One region of the Nocardioides sp. 31GB23 genome, then DNA from elsewhere that is predicted to be linked to it. Evidence: predicted binding sites of a transcription regulator. Region 1 holds the regulator's gene; each other region holds the start of a gene.
The links. Region 1 encodes HrcA, which represses chaperone genes, less so after heat shock. Its sites were predicted from a motif close to TTGGCACTCGNNNNNNNCGAGTGCCAA; they were not measured.

Region 1 (3,270 bases):
CGCCGAGGAAGGAGCGCTGCACGTGGGCGACCTCGCCCTGCCCGCGGCAGGTCTCGCAGGGCACCGGGTGGCTGCCCGGGGCGGCGCCGTCGCCACCGCAGGTGGTACAGCTGACCGCGGTGTCGACCTTGATCTCGCGGGCCACGCCGAAGGCGGCCTCCGCGAGGTCGATCTCGAGCCGGATCAGCGCATCCTGGCCGCGGCGAACGCGCGGACGCGGACCACGGCCCTGGCCACCGCCCTGACCGCTGCCTCCGAAGAAGGCATCCATGATGTCGGTGAAGGAAAACCCGGCACCCTGGCCGAAACCACCGGCCCCGGCACCGCCGAACGGGTCGCCGCCGCGGTCGTAGGCGGCCCGCTTCTGGGGGTCGGAGAGCACCTCGTAGGCGCGGGAGACGTCCCCGAACTTCTCCTTTGAGGCCGGGTCGGGGTTGACGTCGGGGTGGTGCTGGCGCGCGAGCTTGCGGTACGCCTTCTTGATGGCGTCGGCGTCGGCGTCCTGGGAGACGCCGAGGATGTCGTAGAGGTCCTGGCTCACCATGTTCCTAACGGAGTCTTGACTGGGTGCTGGCTGGTGCTGGGTGGGTGCTGCGGTGTGCTGGTGCTTCGAGGGGCGGCGGGGCGGCTCAGGCCTCGTCGAGGATGCGGGAGACGTAGCGGGCCACGGCTCGCACCGCGGCCATCGTGCCGGGGTAGTCCATGCGGGTCGGCCCGACGATGCCCAGCGTGGCGAGCGACTCGTCGGGCGGGCCGTAGCCGGTGGAGACGACGCTGGTGGAGGCGAGCTCCTCGTAGGGGCCCTCGGCGCCGATCCGCACGGTCACCAGCCCGCCGGTGCCGGCCTCGCCGAGCAGCTTGAGCAGCACGACGTGCTCCTCGAGCGCCTCGAGCAGGGGACGCACCGCGGAGTCGAAGGAGTCGCCGTACCGGGCGAGGTTGGCCGCCCCGCCGACGGCGATGCGGTGGTCGGAGCGGTCGTCGCCCAGGGCGTCGAGGAGCACCTCGACCACCGGACCGCTGGCGCTGCCCGCCTCGGGCCGGGCCGGGTCGGCGGCAGCGGGCGGCAGCCCCCGCAGGGCCGTCATCGCCTCGGCGATGGTCTGGCCGGTGACCGCGCGCAGCACGAGCTGGCGCAGGTCGGCCAGGGCGTCGTCGGTGAGGTCGGCGCCGAGCTCGACCAGGCGCTGCTCCACGCGCCCGGTGCTGAGGATCAGCACCACGAGCAGGCGGCGGGGGGCGAGCGCGACGATCTCGACGTGGCGCACCGTCGAGCGCGAGAGCGTGGGGTACTGCACCACCGCGACCTGGCGGGTCAGCTGCGAGAGCAGCCGCACCGAGCGCTGCACGACGTCGTCGAGGTCGACGGCGCCGTCGAGGAAGCTCGAGATCGCGCGCTTCTCGGCCGAGCTGAGCGGCTTCACCGTGGTGAGCCGGTCGACGAACATCCGGTAGCCCTTGTCGGTGGGCACCCGCCCGGCACTGGTGTGCGGCTGGGTGATGTATCCCTCGTCCTCGAGCACCGCCATGTCGTTGCGCACCGTGGCCGGCGAGACGCCGAGCCCGTGGCGCTCGACGAGCGCCTTCGAGCCGACCGGCTCCTCGGTGTGGACGTAGTCCTCCACGATGGCGCGGAGCACGGCGAGCCTGCGGTCCTCCTGCACGTCGCCTCCTCCGGCCTCTGGTCCGTCACCCGACCACGAGGTTGGCACTCGTGGTCGCGGAGTGCCAATCCTACAAGGCCGGCCGGGCGCTGCTCACCTCTTGACGGCGAGTGAAGGTTAGGCTTACCTAATCTTCATGGACCTCTCCTCGCTCGTCGGCCCCGCGTCGTACGCCGTCGCCGCCGCGGCGCGCAGCATCCTGGCGTGCCCCGCCACCGCCGACCTCGAGATCGACCGGCTTCCGCTGCCGCTCGACGACGTGGTGCTGGGCGAGATGGGCGGGCGTCCCACGCTGACCTGCGAGGCCGGCTCGCCGCTGGCCCGGGCCGCCGCGGCCCGCTCGGTGGCCCGGTTGGGACTGGTCGGCGCGGTGCGCGGGGGCGCGGGGGACGCGCTGGTGCTCACCGGCAGGCTGGGCCCCCTCGAGACGGCCGCCTGCGCCTCGTGCGACCACGAGCACCTCGTCGTGGGCCTCGACCCGGCCGCCGCCCTGGTGACCCTCGCCGGGCATCGCCACCAGCTGCCGCTCGCCGACTACCTCTCCCCCGCCCACCAGCTCAACCGCGGCTACCTGCAGCGCAGCCTCGAGCACGTCGAGGAGCACCACCACGACGACCTGCGCCGCAGCGTGGCCGCCTCGACCGGCACACCGCTCGACGACCTCGTCGCGGTGCGGCTGCGCGAGCTCGACGCGCGCGGGCTCACCCTCGAGTGGATCGACCCCGGAGGGGCCCACCAGGTGCGCCTGCGCTTCCCGCGCCGGGCATCGAGCACGGTCGAGCTGGGCAGGCTGCTGCGGGAGGGCATCGCCGCGCCCCTAGGGTGAGGTCATGGTCTTCTCCGAGGTCGCCGACCGGGTCTGGGTGGCCCGGCACGAGTGGTACGACGTCAACGTCAGCGTCGTCGCCGGCGACCGGGGGCTGGTCGTGGTCGACACCCACGGCTCGGCCGCCGCCGGGCGGCGCGTCCTCGACGACGTACGCCGGCTCGGCGCCGGCGAGGTGGTGGCCGTGGTCAACACCCACGCCCACTTCGACCACGCCTTCGGCAACGTCGCCTTCCGCGAGGCCGACCCTGAGGTGCCGATCCACGCCCACGAGGGCGCGGTGGCCGGCCTCGAGGCCACGAGCGTCGCCGACACGGCGGCGGCCCACGCGGGCGGGGCCGACGACCCGCGCCGCGAGGAGGTGCTGGCCACCGAGGTGGTGCTGCCCGACCGCACCTTCTCCTCGGCCACCGTGCTCGACCTCGGCGACCGGGTCCTCGAGCTGGTCCACCCCGGCCCGGCGCACACCGCCGGCGACCTGGTGGTGCTGGTGCCCGACGCGCAGGTGCTGCTGGCCGGCGACCTGGTCGAGGAGTCGGGGCCGCCGTCGCTCGGCGCCGACAGCTTCCCCATGCAGTGGCCGCTCTCGCTCGACATCGTGCTGGGCCTGACCACGGGCGCCAGCACCGTGGTGCCCGGCCACGGCGCCGTGGTGGACCGCGACTTCGTCGAGGTGCAGCGCAACGAGCTCGGCATCGTCGCCGAGACCATCCGCGACCTGGCCGGGCGCGGGGTCCCCGTCGACGAGGCGCTCGCCGCCGGCGAGTGGCCCTGGGAGCC
Region 2 (3,270 bases), on a different contig from region 1:
TCGGCGGCACCCGCCTGCAGGCCATCCACACCCCCGGCCACGCCCCGGGAGCGGTCTGCTTCCACGCGCCCTCGCTGGGCGTCGTCTTCACCGGCGACACGCTCTTCCAGGGCGGCCCCGGTGCGACCGGACGCTCGTACAGCGACGAGGACGTCATCAAGACGTCGATCCGCGAGCGGCTCTTCGCGCTGCCCGAGGAGACCGTGGTGCACACCGGCCACGGCCCCGACACCACCATCGGTGCGGAGAAGGCGGCGCTCGGCACCTCCTGACCCATGGCGCTCGGGCAGTCCCTGACGTTCCACACACCTCGACGGCGTGTCGCGGTGAGGAACGTCAGGGACTGTCCGCGTCCTGGGGGCGCGGGTGGGGTCAGAGGGGGCGGACCAGCAGGGCGGTGCCGGCCCCGGCCACCCGGGTCAGCACGATCGTGGCCTCGGCGTCGCCGGAGAGGGCCAGGCGCTTGCGCAGCTCCTCGGGCACCACGTCGACGCCGCGCTTCTTGATGGTCAGCCGGCCCACGCCACGCTCGCGCAGGGCGGCGCGCAGCGCCTTCTCGCGGTAGGGCAGTTCCTCGAGCACCTCGTAGCCGCGGGCGAACGGGGTGGGGGTGGCCGTGTCGTCCGCGTCGGTGGTGACGTAGGCGATGTGCTCGTCGACCAGCCCGCCGTCGCACGCCGCGGCCACGGCGGTCACCAGGCCGGCCCGGATCACCGCCCCGTCGGGCTCGTAGAGGAAGCGGCCCACCGGTCGTACGCCGGCGCCCGGGTCGTCCTCGTCGGTGAGGGTGGCCAGCCCGCCGTCGCCGATGACGGTGGCGCGACGGCGGGTCGTGGCCAGGCGGCCCGACCACAGGGCGGCCTCCTTGACCTCGCCGTGGTCGCTGACCCACTCGGCCTCGACGCCCTCGGGCACCAGGTCGTGGGGGATGCCCGGCGCGACCTTGACGCAGGAGTCGCGGGCCAGCAGGGACTCGACGAACGACCACGGGGGAGTCCAGTCGTCGACGTCGAAGCTGCGACCGCGCGCCGAGCGGCGCGCGGGGTCGGCGTACGCGACGTCGAAGGGGGAGGTGTCGATCGTGGTCGCGTCGACGACGCTGACGACGCCGTCGAGGTCGAGCGCCGCGAGGTTGGCGCCGGCGACAGCGACCCGCACCGGGTCGAGGTCGACCCCGACGCTGACGATGCCGGTCTCGGCCGCGGCGAGCAGGTCGCCGCCGATGCCGCAGCCGAGGTCGACCAGGCTCAGGGCGTCGAAGGCCCGCAGCCGCGCCGCGCGGTGGCGGGCGACGGCCAGGCGGGTGGCCTGCTCGAGCCCGTCGGGGGTGAAGTAGAGCCGCGCGGCCAGGTCGCCGAACTTGGCGACCGCCCGACGCCGCAGCCCGGCCTGGGTCAGCGCGGCGGCCGCGTGCTCGGCGTCGGCGTGGCGGCGCAGGGCCGTCTGGGCGCGCAGCGGGTCGCCCGGGTCGAGCTCCTCGGCGCGGGCCAGGAGCGCCTGGCCGTCGTCGGTGAGCAGCCACCGGAAGGCGTCGAGGTCCATCGGGCGATCCTGTCACCGCCCTCCCGCTCTGGCACTCCTCGAGGGGGAGTGCTAGTTTTTGGACTGGCACTCTCCCCGTGAGTGTGCCAGCGCTCACCAGGTCGGCGCGACCCCCGCGACGGCGTGCCAGGGCCTGCGAGCACCCCTTTACGTTTTCCACCAGCCAACGTGTGCAAGAAAGTGGAGGTCGATCCAACGTGTCGATCAACATCAAGCCCCTCGAGGACCGCATCGTCGTGAAGACGCTCGAGGCGGAGCAGACCACCGCCTCGGGTCTCGTCATCCCCGACACGGCCAAGGAGAAGCCCCAGGAGGGCGAGGTCGTGGCCGTGGGCCCGGGCCGCTTCAACGAGGACGGCGACGAGCGCGTCCCGATGGACATCTCCGTGGGCGACAAGGTCATCTACAGCAAGTACGGCGGCACCGAGGTCAAGTACGGCGGCGAGGAGCTGCTGATCCTCTCGGCGCGCGACGTCCTCGCGATCGTCAACTGATCCACCGGCCCGGGCGTCATGCCGACCGGTCGCCCTGCGACCCGCGTCGCATGGCGCCCGGGCCCGTTTCATCTCCCACACCACTGACCTAGGAGCATCCACATGCCCAAGATCCTGGAGTTCGACGAGAACGCCCGCCGCGCGCTCGAGCGCGGCGTCGACGCCCTCGCCAACGCCGTCAAGGTGACCCTCGGCCCCAAGGGCCGCTACGTCGTCCTCGACAAGAAGTGGGGCGCCCCCACGATTACCAACGACGGCGTGACCGTCGCGCGGGAGATCGAGCTGGACGACCCCTTCGAGAACCTCGGTGCCCAGCTCACCAAGGAGGTCGCCACCAAGACCAACGACATCGCCGGCGACGGCACCACCACCGCGACGGTGCTGGCCCAGGCGATGGTCCACGAGGGCCTGCGCGCCGTGGCCGCGGGTGCGAACCCGATGGGTCTCAAGCGCGGCATGGACGCGGCGGCCAAGGCCGTCGGCGACGCGCTGCTCGAGGCGGCCCGCGAGGTCGACTCGGTGGAGGACATGGCCTCGGTGGCCACCATCTCCAGCCGCGACAAGGTCATCGGCGACCTGCTCTCGCAGGCCTTCGACAAGGTCGGCAAGGACGGTGTCATCACCGTCGAGGAGTCCAGCTCGATGGGCACCGAGCTCGACTTCACCGAGGGCATGCAGTTCGACAAGGGCTACCTGTCGCAGTACTTCGTGACCGACCCGGAGCGCATGGAGGCCGTCCTCGACGACCCCTACATCCTCCTGCACCAGGGCAAGATCTCGGCGATCGCCGACCTGCTGCCGCTGCTGGAGAAGGTCATCGCCGCCGGCAAGCCGCTCTTCATCCTCGCCGAGGACGTCGAGGGCGAGGCGCTCTCGACCCTGGTGGTCAACAAGATCCGCGGCACGTTCAACGCCGTCGCGGTCAAGAGCCCGGCCTTCGGTGACCGCCGCAAGGCGATGATGCAGGACATCGCGACCCTGACCGGCGGTCAGGTCATCGCCCCCGAGGTCGGCCTCAAGCTCGACCAGGTCGGTCTCGAGGTGCTGGGCCAGGCCCGTCGCGTCGTGATCACCAAGGACAACACGACCATCGTCGACGGTGCCGGCGACGCCACCGCCGTCGAGGGCCGCGTCAACCAGATCAAGGCCGAGATCGAGAACACCGACTCCGACTGGGACCGCGAGAAGCTCCAGGAGCGCCTCGCCAAGCTCGCCGGCGGTGTCTGCGTGATCA
Region 3 (3,270 bases), on a different contig from region 1:
CTGGGAGCGCCGCAAGCGGCTGGCCGAGGTCTTCGGCGACGCGCTGCCCGAGACGACCAGCGACGAGCGCTCCGACGACGAGCGCGAGCGCCGGGACGGCGACGCCTGGCTGCGGGCCCAGGTGCCGCCGCACCACGGCGACTAGCGGCGCGAGCCTCAGGCGGTCGGGGTGTCCCGACCGGCGAGGAGCGCGTCGCGGATCTCGCGCAGCAGCACGGTGTCCTCCGGCGTGCCCGGCGCGGGGCTGGGGAAGTACTTCTCCTTGGCCTTGGTGTAGGGCAGCACGACGAGGAAGTAGACGATCGCGGCCAGCATCAGGAACGAGATCACCGCGTTCATGAAGGCGCCGAACGAGTTCTCGTCGTTGGTGAAGATGTCGCTGGCGCTGTCGGGGAGCTGTGCGGTGAGCCAGTTGGTGAACGTGGTGACCACGAGACCGAACGATGTGGCGATGATGACGGCGACCGCGAGGTCGACCAGGTTGCCGCGCAGGACGAAGCTCTTGAACCCACCCATTGACGAAGCCTTTCTGTGTGCGTGCAGCCCGTCTGGGCCACCTCGACCCTAGTGCGACCAGGCGTAGGACAGGAAGGACCTCGCCGCGGCCTCGCTGATCGTGGGGACGCCCGCCGGGTCGACGCCGAGCACCACCACCCGCCCGCCGAGCCCGGTCGCGGGGCTGCCCGCGGTCACCGACGGCTCCGGCAGCGCGAGCACCGTGACCCCGGGCGCGACCACGCCCGAGCCGCCCTCGGCGGGGTCGGTGGCCACCAGGTCGATGCGGTCGCCCACCGCCAGCAGTGCGGCCGCCTCGGGGTCGGGCAGGCGCACCGGCAGCGCGACCACGCCCGCGCCGGCGTGCTCGCCCAACCCGGGCCCGACCAGCCGCGCGCGGCTCACCGGCTCGCCCCGGGTCAGCGGCGAGGCCAGCACCTCCCCGACGGGCTCCGCCACGAGGTCGGAGGGCACGCTGTCGAGCGCGAAGTCGACCGTCGTCAGGTCGTCGGCCGCGATGACCGCGCCGCCGGGCAGGTCGTGGGCGGCGACCCGCACCGCCACGCCGGGCGGGGGAGGCTGGGTGGCCGCCTGCAGCCCGGCCAGCACCGCGACCGCGCCGAGCAGGGCGGCGAGTGGGCGGCGCCGGGCCAGCAGCGAGCGGCGTACGCTGAGGGCGGCGCGACGCAGGCGGGTCAGCGGCGGGTCGGGGTGGCGCGGGTCGGCGGAGAGCACCCGGCGACGCTAGGCCGTGCGGGGCCGCTGCCGCTCTGCTCCTCCACAGCCCCGACAGGCGCGGCTCAGGAGGAGGCGGCGGGGGTGCTGCTCGAGGTGCTGCTCGACGACCCCGCCGACCCCGACGAGGTCGAGCCGGACGAGCCGCTGCTCGAGGTCGACTCCTTGCTCGGGGACGTCGACGGGGCCGACGAGCCGCTCGAGCCGTTGCTGCCGGAGCCCGACTCGCTGCGGCTGTCGGTGCGGTAGAAGCCGGAGCCCTTGAAGACGACGCCGACGGCGTTGAAGAGCTTGCGCAGCCGGCCCTCGCACTCGGGACACGTGGTCAGCGCGTCGTCGGAGAAGCTCTGGAACTGCTCGAAGGCGTGGCCGCACTCGGTGCAGGCGTACTGGTAGGTCGGCATCGTGTCTCCGCAGGGGTGGCGCCCGTGGGCGCGTGGAACTGTGACGGTCGATCGTGACGCGGCGCTGGCACTCGGCTGCGCCGACTGCTAATCCTACGTCAGGGCAGAATGGCCGCCACCATGACCGACACCACCTCGAGCGCCAGCGCCCAGCAGCCCGACCCGGCCACCGGCCCCAGCCCCGCGGCGCCCGGCGGCCCGGCCGGGGCGGTGGCGGCGTTCGTGGTCGGCACCTGGCGCGGGTTCCGCTCGCTCCCGCTGCCGATGCGCCTGACGGCGTACGTCGCCCTCGGGCTGGTGCTGCTGCTGGTGCTGGCGACGGCCACCACGACCGTGCTGGTACGCCGTCCGCTGCCCCAGACCGCCGGCAGCGTCGAGATCGCGGGGCTCGACGGCGAGGTGGAGGTGCTGCGCGACGAGCACGGCATCGCGCAGGTCTACGCCGACACGATGGGCGACCTGGCCCGCGGGCAGGGCTACGTGCACGCCCAGGACCGCTTCTTCGAGATGGACGTGCGCCGCCACGCGACGGCCGGCCGGCTGGCCGAGCTCTTCGGCGAGGAGGCGGTCGAGAGCGACGCCTACGTGCGCACGATGGGCTGGCGCCGCGTGGCCGAGAAGGAGGTCGCGCTGCTGACCCCCGACACCCGCGCCTTCCTCGAGGCCTACGCCGACGGCGTCAACGCCTACCTCGACGACCGTGGCACCTCCAGCATCTCCGTCGAGTACACGGTGCTGCGCCTGGGCGGCCTGGACTACCAGCCCGAGGACTGGACGCCCGTGGACTCCCTGGCCTGGCTCAAGGCGATGGCCTGGGACCTGCGCGGCAACATGGGCGACGAGATCGACCGGGTGCTCAGCGCCGACGCCGTGGGCACCGAGCGGGCGGCGGGGCTCTTCCCCGCCTACCCCTACGACGAGGTGACCCCGATCGTCACCCAGGGCGCCGTGGTCGACCAGGTCTACGAGCAGGACGCCGAGCGCGGCCAGACCCGGCTGCCGCTGCGTCCGGGCTTCGAGGCCGACCAGCGCGCTGCCCTGCGCGACCTGCGCGACGGGCTGGAGCGGATGCCGGCCTGGCTGGGCCGCGGCGAGGGCATCGGCTCGAACTCGTGGGTCGTCTCCGGCGAGCTGACCGAGTCGGGCGACCCGCTCCTGGCCAACGACCCGCACCTGGGCACCAGCCTGCCGGGGGTGTGGACCCAGATGGGGCTGCACTGCCGCGACGTCGGGCCGCAGTGCCCGCTCGACGTCAGCGGCTTCACCTTCTCCGGCGTGCCCGGCGTCATCATCGGCCACAACGCCGACGTCGCCTGGGGCTTCACCAACCTGGGCCCCGACGTCGCCGACCTCTTCGTCGAGCGGGTCAGCGGCGAGGACGTGCTCCGTGACGGCGAGCTGCGCCCGCTGCGGATCCGCGAGGAGGTGATCCGCGTGCAGGGCGGCGAGGACGTGCGCATCACGGTGCGCACCGGCAGCCACGGCCCGCTGGTCTCCGACGTCGCCGAGCAGCTGGCCGAGGTCGCCGACGTCGCCTCCGGCAGGCTCGGCACGATCGTGCCCGAGGGCGGCGAGGCCGCCGTGGCACTGCAGTGGACCGCGCTGCAGCCAGGCACCACCGCCGACGCGATCCTGG

Region 2: groES (co-chaperone GroES) is a predicted target of HrcA. The motif match lies at 1,571-1,597, and genes of this name have one in related genera.
Region 3: ABKW28_RS05360 (FmdB family zinc ribbon protein) is a predicted target of HrcA. The motif match lies at 1,699-1,725, and genes of this name have one in related genera.

The regions. Positions count from the first base shown of each region.
Region 1 covers NZ_JBDYKJ010000028.1:37,725-40,994, reverse strand. Annotated here, with positions in the region: gene dnaJ (molecular chaperone DnaJ) at 1-541, opposite strand, end outside; gene hrcA (heat-inducible transcriptional repressor HrcA) at 630-1,664, opposite strand; gene ABKW28_RS10895 (DUF2470 domain-containing protein) at 1,801-2,490, shown strand; gene ABKW28_RS10890 (MBL fold metallo-hydrolase) at 2,495-3,270, shown strand, end outside.
Region 2 covers NZ_JBDYKJ010000024.1:23,128-26,397, reverse strand. Annotated here, with positions in the region: gene ABKW28_RS09685 (MBL fold metallo-hydrolase) at 1-272, shown strand, start outside; gene ABKW28_RS09680 (class I SAM-dependent methyltransferase) at 373-1,542, opposite strand; gene groES (co-chaperone GroES) at 1,740-2,036, shown strand; gene groL (chaperonin GroEL) at 2,139-3,270, shown strand, end outside.
Region 3 covers NZ_JBDYKJ010000012.1:1,351-4,620, reverse strand. Annotated here, with positions in the region: gene ABKW28_RS05375 (hypothetical protein) at 1-145, shown strand, start outside; gene ABKW28_RS05370 (MscL family protein) at 157-516, opposite strand; gene ABKW28_RS05365 (SAF domain-containing protein) at 565-1,230, opposite strand; gene ABKW28_RS05360 (FmdB family zinc ribbon protein) at 1,296-1,634, opposite strand; gene ABKW28_RS05355 (penicillin acylase family protein) at 1,755-3,270, shown strand, end outside.